2 regions of the Salegentibacter maritimus genome follow, and region 1 is predicted to be linked to the other one. Evidence: riboswitches for the same ligand, from Rfam matches in the RefSeq annotation. Region 1 holds a riboswitch; the other holds the start of a gene.

Region 1 (5,557 bases):
TCTTTGTGAGTCTTTTTCTGAAATTTGACTCACCGCATCTTTCACCTTTTTGTTGTGAATTACCTCTGAAGTTTTTCTACTCTTAACAGCATCTAAATTCTCTTTAAACTCCTTTAAAAGGGGCGCTTCAGTACTACCGGTAGCCAAAGCCCGAAGAGTTTTTAATTCTCTTACTTTTTGCCGGGCAAAGGCCATCCAGTTCTTAATTCCAGGGTTTATTTCAGTCTCCAAATCAAGATCGTATGGAACATGTAACAACGAACAGGAAGGAGCCAGTAGCAATCTATCAGAACCTATTTTATCCTGTGCCTTTTGAATAAGATGAAGGGAATTTTCAAAATCATTTTTCCAAATATTACGTCCATCTACTATCCCGAGCGATAAATTTAAGCTAGCAGGAATTTCTTCAAGCACCCTGTCTAATTGTGATGGGCATCGCACCAAATCCAGGTGTAACACATCTACCGGAAGCTTTAGAGCCAGGGCAAGATTGTCTTTAAGGCCTTCAAAATAAGTGCTGAGAACAAATCTAAGTTTAGGGAATTTTTTTCTAAGCTCATTATATACAAAAGAGTAGGCATCCCTGGCTTTCTCATCTAGGTCTAAAGCTAGAAAAGGCTCGTCAAACTGAATCCATTGTGCTCCTTCTTCCTGTAATTGAGTTAAAAGCTCCTGGTAAACCGGCAATAATTTTTCTGCAAGGTCTATTTTATCAAAACCTCCCTCTTTTTCTTTTCCCAAAAGAAGGTATGTAACCAGTCCAATAATTACAGGTTTAGGATGAATCCCAGCTTCCTTTGCTTCTTTAAATTCATTAAGAATCTTATTGGAGTTAAGCTTAAAGTGCTGATTTTTGGAAAATTCAGGAACGATATAATGATAATTGGTATCAAACCATTTGGTCATTTCCATGGCGGTAATATCTAAGCCATCTTTTTGATAGCCTCTGGCCATCGCAAAATATAAATCAAGATTGGTTAAGTCACTTCTACTTTCAATCTCCCTATAACGTTCAGGAATAGCTCCTACGGTAAGGCTCATATCCAAAACCTGGTCATAATAAGAAAAATCGTTACAGGGAATTAGATCAATTCCTTCGTCTTTTTGAAGCTTCCAGTTTTCATGGCGGCTTTTTTTTCCTACCTGAAGAAGATCCTGAAGTTCACTTTTGCCTGACCAATATTGCTCGCAGGCTTTTTTGAGTTCTCTGTTGCTACCAATTCGCGGATAGCCAAGAATGTGCGTTTGCATTTCTAACTTTTAATAATTAAACAATTTGTTTTAAAAGTCTTTATAAATGCTTCGTAATGCCAGGCGATAAGAAAAAAAAGGAGAAAGAAGATACACCCAAAAAGACATACTTCTCCTGTAAAATAAAAAGTATTATAACGGGTACATCTCTAAGACCTAAGCTTCAAACCGCGAAAGCATTGTCCAATCAGAATAGGCAGGTCTCCTGACTTGTAACGGCTGCTGTCATCCTTCCCGCGTTATGCAGTGGATAATTCTTTGGACAGTAGCTTTATTATGTTACTTACAGTTGCGCGACAGTTCGTGATTCTCACACGATTCCCTATTAATCTACCTTAAGTAAAACCTTTTCTGTTTGATGAAGTATGCTAAAGAACTTATGCGGGATAAAACTAGGGATTATTTATTTAATTTCAAGACTTTCATTGAGCTTATAACTAAAAAGAAGTAAAGATAAATTCAGTTTTTAAGATTCTCAAACCAGAAATTTAACTTAATATTGCCGGGATTTTCGGTTACAATGCTTTTAAGGTATTGTATTAAAAGGGAATCAGGTGTAAATCCTGAACAGTTCCCGCTGCTGTAAATCCTTTCCTTAATTTTTAGGAAAATCTTTTTATTGATACCACTGTCTTTTGGGATGGGAAGGTTTAAAAAGAGGGAGAAGTCAGAAAACCTGCCGGAAACATAAGGAACAAAGCTTTCGGGAGTTATTGCTTTGGGTAGGTCTTCTATTCTAACTATATCCCCTGCTGTTTTGTTTTGTAAAATAAGTTAATTCCAATTATTAACCTTTATACAAATCAAATGCAACAAAAATCATTTTTTAAATCATTAATCCTTATTGGAGGTATTTTACTTTTTTCATCTTGTAGCAAAGATGACGGCCCAGGTATAATTCCTATGGAGTTTTCGGATCTAAATTACCAGAAAGATTACGAATTAACCCTGGGAGATACTTTATCTATTAATCCTGAAATTCTAAATTTACCGGAAGGGACAGGTTTTAGCTGGAAACTAGGTGATGATAAAGTTTCTGAAGCTCAAAACCTTCATTACGCCCCCAAACAATTTGGCACATTTGCACTACAATTTAAAGCATTGGCGAATAACGACTCTCTGCTGCGCTCTTATGAAGTTACCGTAAATGATCCTTATCAGCTTTATTTCCGCCCAAAAACAGAAAACAGCAGTAAATATATTTCTGAAATTATTGAATATAAACCTGCACCCGGCCAATATATTAATAAAACCTACGGTTCTTTGGAAAGCGCAGAAAAATTAGTGGGTGGAAAATCGGCCATTCTATCTTTAGGAGCATGGGGAGGCTACGTAACGTTCACTTTTGATCATACCATTGAAAATAGAGAAGATGCTAAAGACTTTGTAGTTTATGGTAATGCAATGGGCGGACTTTCTGAACCCGGTATTGTAAAGGTTTCTTTTGATGAGAATGGTAATGGCTTACCAGATGACACCTGGTATGAACTAGCAGGAAGTGCACATCAAAAAGAAGAAACTATATTGAATTATCAATTAACCTACACCAATCCAAAAGAGTACGCCAATGTACCCTGGGAAGATAACCAGAAAAACCAGGACAGTGTAATGGTTAATCCCTACCACTCCCAGAATTACTATCCACTCTTTATTGAAGAAAAGGATAAAATGAGTTTTAACGGAACCCGGGTTTACCCTAAGGTGAGCCTGGAAGGATTTGCCTCTATAGATGCACTTGAATGGGGGTATGTAGACAATTTTGATGCTGATTATAATACTTATGCCGGAAACGCCATGGATTTGGATTGGGCAGTAGATGATAATATGAACCCCGTAGCATTAAGAGGTGTAGATTTTATAAGCATCTACACAGGGGCGCAGGGAAATGTTGGTTGGCTTGGTGAGATATCAACGGAAATCAAAGGAGCTTCAGATCTATCTATGACCGAGTAAAGCCCCTAATAATATCCTTTATTTATCCTTATATAAGAACTTCACTATTTTTCCAGCTCCAAATAGTATTGTTTTTATATAAGGATAAACCTATAAGCTTAAGCTCATTTGTAAACTTCCCGCGTCCATCTGCCAAACTAAAAAATACTTCTAAAAATCAAAAACCGGTAGACTAAGATGCCTTAAACCTTAAATTGATTTCTGCTAAAAGCAAAAACAAGATTAATACTATACTTTTGCAAACGTATTGGCTTAGAAAAGTAATTACCTTGTAACAAGCCATAGATTTTTTAAATCTCGATTATCGAGTAAAATAACATTTTTTATCCTTTAAGAATGTAATACTTTTGTCGTACTAAACAGCGCCAATCTAGCAGAATCCCACAGCATTACCCCCCAATTAAACTTCATGCATTATTTTACAAAATTTACAATAGTACTCTTTTTCAACCTGCTTTTTACTTTTAGTTATGGAATACAGCAAAACCCCAAGGACTTTAAAAGTATTGACTCCCTAATTCAGAATAGAGCCCTGGAAAAAGCTAAAGAAGAAAGCTTTCAAATTATCAGGAAACAACCTAAGAATTTTCAAACTGTTGGCAGGGCACACATCTATTTGGGGAAAATAAACCTATTGCAGGGCGAACTGGATATTGCGCTGTCTAATTATATGGATGCCAAAAAGCACCTGGAACTGTTATCTGAAACAGATCGCGTAGAACTATTCTCAGGAATTGGAATAGTGTACTCAAGATCCAAAAACTTTAACAGCGCCGAAAAAAGCTTCAAAAAAGCATTATTGGGCTATAAAAACAATGATTTTTGGCGCCTTAAAACTTTGGTTAACCTCGGCGGGGTTTATATGGAAAAGAATGACCCCAAAGTAATAAAGGTCTACAAAGAGGCTTTGCAGTTAGCTAAAGAAATTGAGCAACCTAAAGTTGAAGTCGTTATTTTAACGAATCTTAGTAATCAATACATCAAAGAATCCCAATGGCAGTTGGCCATTAACACTGCTAATAAAAGTTTAAGGATAAGGGATAGTTTACAAATGCCTCTATCTGTTATTACTTATAACAATCTAGGCTATGCATTAGTAAATTCGGGCAAAGTACCGGAGGGAATCAATTATTATGAGAAAGCCCTGGCAAAGGCTTCTTCCCAAGAACTACAACAATTATTCTATAACTTACTAAATGCCTATATCAATATAAAAGATTATGAAAAAGGTATAGATTATTATAACCGATATGATAGCATTAAAGATCAAATAGCAGAAAAAAGGTATGAAGAAAAAATAGCTGCCATTAAAACATTTTATGATACTGCCGAAAAAGAAAGAAAAATTGCCAATCTAGAGGCCGAAAAAAAAGCTCATAACAAAAAAATTACCTGGCTAATTTTTGGGGGTGGCATCTTCTTTCTTCTAATATTGACAATCATTTTCTTTAGAATAAACCATCTTAAAACAAAACAAGCCTTACAGCAGTCGCAACTTCGTAGTAAATTCCTTAGACTTCAATTAAATCCGCATTTTCTTTTTAATGCGCTCCAACAGGTTCAGTATTACATCTATAAAAATGAACCTAATACTTCTATGCAGTATTTAGATAATTTCAGCAAATTAATAAGGCTTATTTTAGAACATTCAGACGAAGAATATATAAATTTAACAGACGAACTGGAAATTTTATCCAACTACCTTGAACTTCAAAAAACCCCTGAAAATCAAGGAATTTCATACCGCATTATTTATAAGGATGTTCATGACCCGGAAACTATTAAAATACCGGTAATGCTACTGCAACCTTTTGTTGAAAATGCCGTAATTCACGGTGCGAGACAGAATAGAGAAAATGGTAAGGTAAAACTTCTGTTCAGGCAAGATGTTAAGAAAAAAGTCCTCTACATAGAAATTGTAGATAATGGAAAAGGCATTCAGACAGACAGGTCTCAAGACCATAAAAAACTTCATCGCTCTATGGGAAGGGAAATTTTAAAAAATAGAGTAGAAGAATTTAATAAAATGAATAAGTCACATATTGTACTAAATGTAGAAAGGGCATGCAATGACAAAGCTTTTCCCGGCACCAAAGTGACCTTGACAGTACCCTATCTTGAATTCTAAATTTGCAGGTTATGAAAGAAATAAATAACGATGTAAAAATTTTAATACTGGAAGATGATCATGCATCTTTAGATATGATTAGCGACTTAATTAGGGTTAACTTTAAGGATTGTTTGGTAGAAACTACGAAAACTATCAAAGAAGCCCAGGTAGCCTTTGAAAATTTCCTTCCCGATATTCTTATCCTGGATATCAACCTCCCAGACGGAAATTCTATGGATTTTT
Region 2 (5,557 bases), on a different contig from region 1:
TTAAAATATATAGGAAATTCAGTTCTGGTAGCCCATCACGCAGGTTTTGATATTGGAATGCTAAACCAGGCACTTGCCAGAATGGGACTTCCAAAATTAAAAAACAAAGTGTTGGATACCGTAAAACTCTACCGGGGTACAAGAATAATCTCAAATCTTATTAATAGGGAAAGAAATTATTCACTAGATGAAATTGCTGAAACTTATCATATAGATATTAAAGATCGCCACACGGCAGCAGGAGATGCCTTTATTACTGCTGTTGCGTTTATTACAATTCTTGGAAAACTAAATACCGATAATAAGTTGAAACTTAAAAAACTGTTTAGGTATTAATTTACTTTCCCCTATTTATCAAGACTTTCGCAAAAAAAAAGGCCTCACAGATTTTAGAAAACTATGAGGCCTTAAGTATAAAGCAGTATACTTTTAAAGTGCCTTTTTTATAATTTCATCTACAATTTCAGGGTTTAATAAGGTAGATGTATCGCCTAGGTTTTCGGTTTGTTTTGACGCGATTTTTCTTAAAATTCTACGCATAATTTTTCCACTACGTGTTTTTGGAAGTCCGGCAACAAATTGAATTTTTTCAGGTTTAGCAATAGGCCCTACCTTATCTTTAATTTGTTGGTGAATTTCATTTCTTAAATTGTCGTGATTTCTTGATTCCCCAACTTCTTTTAAAATCACAAATGCATAAAGTGCATTTCCTTTTACTTCATGAGGGAAGCCCACTACGGCAGATTCTGCCACTGCAGGGTGTTCATCTATAGCATCTTCAATTGGTGCTGTTCCTAAGTTGTGACCCGATACAATAATCACGTCATCTACCCGTCCTGTTATTCGGTAGTAACCTACCTCATCCCTAAGGGCTCCATCCCCGGTAAAATACATATTTTTAAAGGTAGAGAAGTAAGTTGTCTTATAACGCTCATGATCTCTCCAAACCGTTCTTGCCATAGACGGCCAGGGATATTTAATACACAAACGGCCATCTACCTGGTTTCCACTTAGCTCTTCCCCATTTTTATCCATAATAGCAGGTTGAATTCCAGGAAATGGTAATGTTGCATAAGTAGGTTTAACCGGAGTTACATACGGCAATGGCGAAATCATGATTCCTCCTGTTTCTGTTTGCCACCAGGTATCTACAATAGGACTTTTATTTTTTCCTACATTATCGTTATACCAATGCCAGGCTTCCTCGTTAATAGGCTCCCCAACTGTTCCCAATACTTTTAAGGAAGACAAATCGTGTTTTTCAACAAATTCTATATTTCGTTTAGCTAGCGATCTAATGGCTGTTGGAGCGGTATAGAACTGATTAACTTTGTGCTTCTCCACTACATCCCAAAATCTGCCTGCGTCTGGATACGAAGGCACCCCTTCAAACATCACGGTAGTTGCACCATTGGCCAGAGGACCATATAATATATAAGAATGGCCGGTTATCCAACCAATATCAGCTGTACACCAGTATACATCTCCTTCTTTATATTGAAATACATTTTTAAAAGTATAAGCACTATAAACCATATAACCCGCAGTTGTATGCAACATTCCCTTAGGTTTTCCGGTAGAGCCCGAAGTATACAAAATAAACAATGGGTCTTCGGCATCCATAGTGGTTGCTTCACATTGGTCTGAAGCTTCATCTAACAAAGGCTGCAACCATTGGTCGCGTCCTTCTTTCATATTAATATCAGAATTTATACGTTTTGCAACCAAAACACTTTCCACTCCCGGGCATTCTTCCAGAGCTTTATCTACAATCCCTTTTAAGTCTATAGTCTTATTTCCGCGGTAAGAACCATCTGAGGTAATAAGCATTTTACAATCGGCATCATTTGTTCTGGTAGCCAGGGCTTTTGAAGAAAAGCCTGCAAAAACAACAGAGTGTATAGCTCCAATACGAGCACAAGCCAACATAGCTACTGCAAGTTCTGGAATCATAGGCAGGTAAATACAAACCCTATCGCCTTTTTCTATTCCTTTAGACTTTAAAACATTTGCAAATTTATTTACTTTTTTATGAAGTTCTTTATAAGAAATATGTTGAGCCTCCTCTTCGGTACCGTTTGGCTCCCAAATAATGGCGGTTCTATCTGCATTGGTAAAAAGGTAACGATCTATACAGTTCTCTGTAATATTAAGTTTTGCATTTTCAAACCACTTTACTTCAGGTTTATTAAAGTCCCAGCTCAATACATTGTCCCATTTTTTTCGCCAGGTGAAATGTTCTTCGGCAACTTCTTCCCAAAAATTTTCAGGCTCTCTAACCGATTTTCTATACACTTGAAAATACTCTTCTAAATTCTTAATATGATAATTACTCATAACTTAAATAAATATGTTGATGGTTACGTAGATTAATAATGAAAAATATAAAATATCTTTCCTGCAATTTATAAAAATCCAATAAAACTAAACATTCAAATGTTTGTTTAACATTCTTCCAGTTCAAGTTTTATTACAAGTTCAATAGAATGGATGATTTCTCCATAAAAGCAGAAAATTAATTGGCTAATTAAGCTTTTAGATTTAAAAATTATAAAAAAGATAGTTTTTAAATAGCTTTTTTATAATAATGCCTCTAGATAATAAGAATAACGAATCCCAAAATTTTAATAATCAGCAAATTACCTCTAAAGCCAACGAGACATGTTATGGATAGTCATTTTAAGCTTGGAAGTAAACTTGTGAATATTAAAACTCGATTATCGAATAAATAAACTTGTGAAAAACTATGTTTATAACTCCGTAGTTTTTCTATAAAAGGGTCGCTTATTACTTATAACTTTACTTTTGTAAAATCATACCGGTGGTTATTGCCTTTTTCAATAAATAAGGGGAATCATGTGAAATTCATGAGCTGTTGCGCAACTGTAAAGTAGGTTCAACTACAAGCCAGATTACCTTTCCGACCGGGTTGACTTTTGCTTTCGCATAAAAAGTAAATGTCCAGGACATTTTGTGGGGTTACTGCAAGCACACTTCCCTTAGACAGTTATTACTTTTATGCTTTTGATTTAAAAACTAAAATAAAAGTGATATGAGTATTTTTCAAAAGCGGGTAAATTACAAACCTTTCGAGTATCCCGAGATTCTTCAGTTTACCGAAGCTATAAATAAATCATTTTGGGTACATTCTGAAGTAGACTTTACAGCTGATGTCCAGGATTTTCATTCGCATCTTAGTGAAAATGAAAAGCAGGTTATTAAAAGAAGCCTTTTAGCTATTGCGCAAATTGAAGTAGCTGTAAAATCCTTTTGGGGAGACTTGTATCAACACCTACCAAAACCGGAGTTTAACGGCCTGGGAAGTACATTTGCCGAATGCGAATTTAGACATTCTGAAGCATATTCCCGCTTGCTTGAAGTACTTGGATATAATAATGAGTTTGAGAAATTAATTGAAACTCCTGTTATTAAAAAACGTGTAGCTTATCTCTCTGAAGCTTTAGCAAATACAAAATCTTCAGACGAAAAAAAATACGTGTTTTCCCTTATTTTATTCTCCATTTTAATTGAAAATGTTTCCCTTTTTAGTCAGTTTGCCATTATTCTTTCCTTTAGCAGATTTAAAGGAGTGATGAAAAACGTGAGCAATATAATTGCATGGACCTCGGTAGATGAACAAATTCATGCCAATGCCGGAATTTACATTGTAAACCAAATTAAAAAAGAGTTCCCTGAATTCTTTAATGAAGAAACCAAAACCCAAATAAGGGAAATTATATCCCATTCTATGGAGGTAGAATCTGAGATTCTGGATTGGATCTTCGAGGATGGTTCTTTAGAACAGTGCAAAAAGGAAGACCTACTTAATTTTATGAAATACCGAGTAGACGATAGCCTTGAAAAAATAGGTTTAGAGAAGCTTTATTTCGTTTCAGAATATGATTATAAAGCGATGCTATGGTTTGAGGAGGAAGTTTTTGCCAACAGTTTGGACGATTTTTTTGCCAAACGCCCGGTAGATTATACCAAACACGATAAAAGTATTACCGCAGATGATCTTTTTTAAAGGTTTTCCACAAAAATAATTCAATTTAAAAATCCAGAAAATGCCCGAAGCAATACTTAAAGAAACAAAACAGGAACGCCTATGGTGGCTTAACGAAGAGAGCCAGCAAATATTAAATCGCGGTTATTTATTAAAAGGAGAAACCGCAAAATCGGCTATAGAACGCGTTGCAAATGCAGCTGCAAAAAGACTTTATAAACCCGAACTGGCCGAAGCCTTTATAGAAATGATAGAACGCGGCTGGATGAGTTTAAGCTCACCCATTTGGGCAAATATGGGTACAGAGCGCGGATTACCTATTTCTTGCTTTAATGTATACGTACCAGATAATATTGAAGGGATTACCCATAAATTGGGCGAAGTAATTATGCAAACCAAAATTGGTGGCGGAACTTCCGGTTATTTTGGAGAATTAAGAGGCCGCGGAAGTGCAGTAACAGACAACGGCAAAAGTAGTGGTGCTACCAGTTTTATGAAGCTTTTCGACACAGCTATGGATACTATTTCACAGGGCGGTGTGCGTCGTGGAGCTTTTGCAGCTTATCTTGATATAGATCACCCCGATATTAAAGAGTTTTTAGAAATAAAAAATATAGGAAATCCTATTCAGAACCTATTCTACGGCGTTAGTGTTCCCGATTACTGGATGCAGGAAATGATAGACGGCGACAGGGATAAAAGAGAGATTTGGGCAAAAGTTTTGGAAAGTAGGCAGCAAAAAGGTTTGCCTTATATCTTCTTTAAAGACAATATTAACCGATTTAAACCAGAGGTGTATAAAGATAAAAATTACACCATCCATTCCAGCAACCTTTGTTCAGAAATTGCTTTGCCTTCTACCAAAGACGAGTCTTTTATTTGCTGCCTTTCTTCTATGAACCTGGAGCTTTACGACGAATGGAAAGATACCGAAGCTGTAAAATTAGCCATCTATTTCTTAGATGCTGTTTTACAGGAGTTCATTGCAAAAACTGAAGGAAACCATTACCTGGCATCGGCCAACAGGTTTGCCAAAAGACATAGGGCCCTGGGGCTTGGTGTAATGGGTTGGCATTCATACCTGCAAAAAAACAGAATTCCTTTTGAAGGTTTAAAAGCTAAAGGTTTAACCAATAGCATTTTTAAAGATATTAGTGAAAAAGCAACTAAAGCAAGCAAAGAACTGGCAAATATCTATGGAGAGCCAGAAGTTCTTAAAGACTATGGTTTAAGGAATACAACCCTTATGGCCATTGCACCAACTACCTCTTCTTCTGCTATTTTAGGACAGGCGTCGCCGGGAATTGAACCTTTTAGCAGCAATTATTATAAAGCAGGTCTGGCCAAAGGAAATTTTATGCGGAAGAATAAATATTTAAAAAAATTACTTCAGGAAAAGGGATTGGATACCGAAGAAACCTGGCGTAGTATTATGCTAAATCACGGAAGTGTGCAACACTTAAAAGAGTTGAGTGACGAAGAACGTATGGTTTTTAAAACCTTTAAAGAGATAAGTCAGTTAGAGATTATTCAACAAGCTTCGGTTAGGCA

Evidence for each region. Region 1 has a riboswitch for cobalamin ahead of I6U50_RS15260 (hypothetical protein). Riboswitches for the same ligand answer to the same signal wherever they lie in the genome.
Region 2: it holds a riboswitch for cobalamin, as region 1 does, so the genes downstream of both, I6U50_RS15430 (ribonucleotide-diphosphate reductase subunit beta) here and I6U50_RS15260 (hypothetical protein) in region 1, are expected to answer to the same signal.

What each region holds. Positions count from the first base shown of each region.
Region 1 is NZ_JAEHNY010000017.1:33,743-39,299, reverse strand. It holds gene metE (5-methyltetrahydropteroyltriglutamate--homocysteine S-methyltransferase) at 1-1,251, opposite strand, end outside; cobalamin riboswitch at 1,430-1,616, opposite strand; cobalamin riboswitch at 1,747-1,949, shown strand; gene I6U50_RS15260 (hypothetical protein) at 2,059-3,204, shown strand; gene I6U50_RS15255 (tetratricopeptide repeat-containing sensor histidine kinase) at 3,614-5,332, shown strand; gene I6U50_RS15250 (LytR/AlgR family response regulator transcription factor) at 5,344-5,557, shown strand, end outside.
Region 2 is NZ_JAEHNY010000018.1:19,726-25,282, reverse strand. It holds gene I6U50_RS15440 (3'-5' exonuclease) at 1-336, shown strand, start outside; gene acs (acetate--CoA ligase) at 430-2,337, opposite strand; cobalamin riboswitch at 2,806-2,940, shown strand; gene I6U50_RS15430 (ribonucleotide-diphosphate reductase subunit beta) at 3,053-4,027, shown strand; gene I6U50_RS15425 (ribonucleoside-diphosphate reductase subunit alpha) at 4,068-5,557, shown strand, end outside.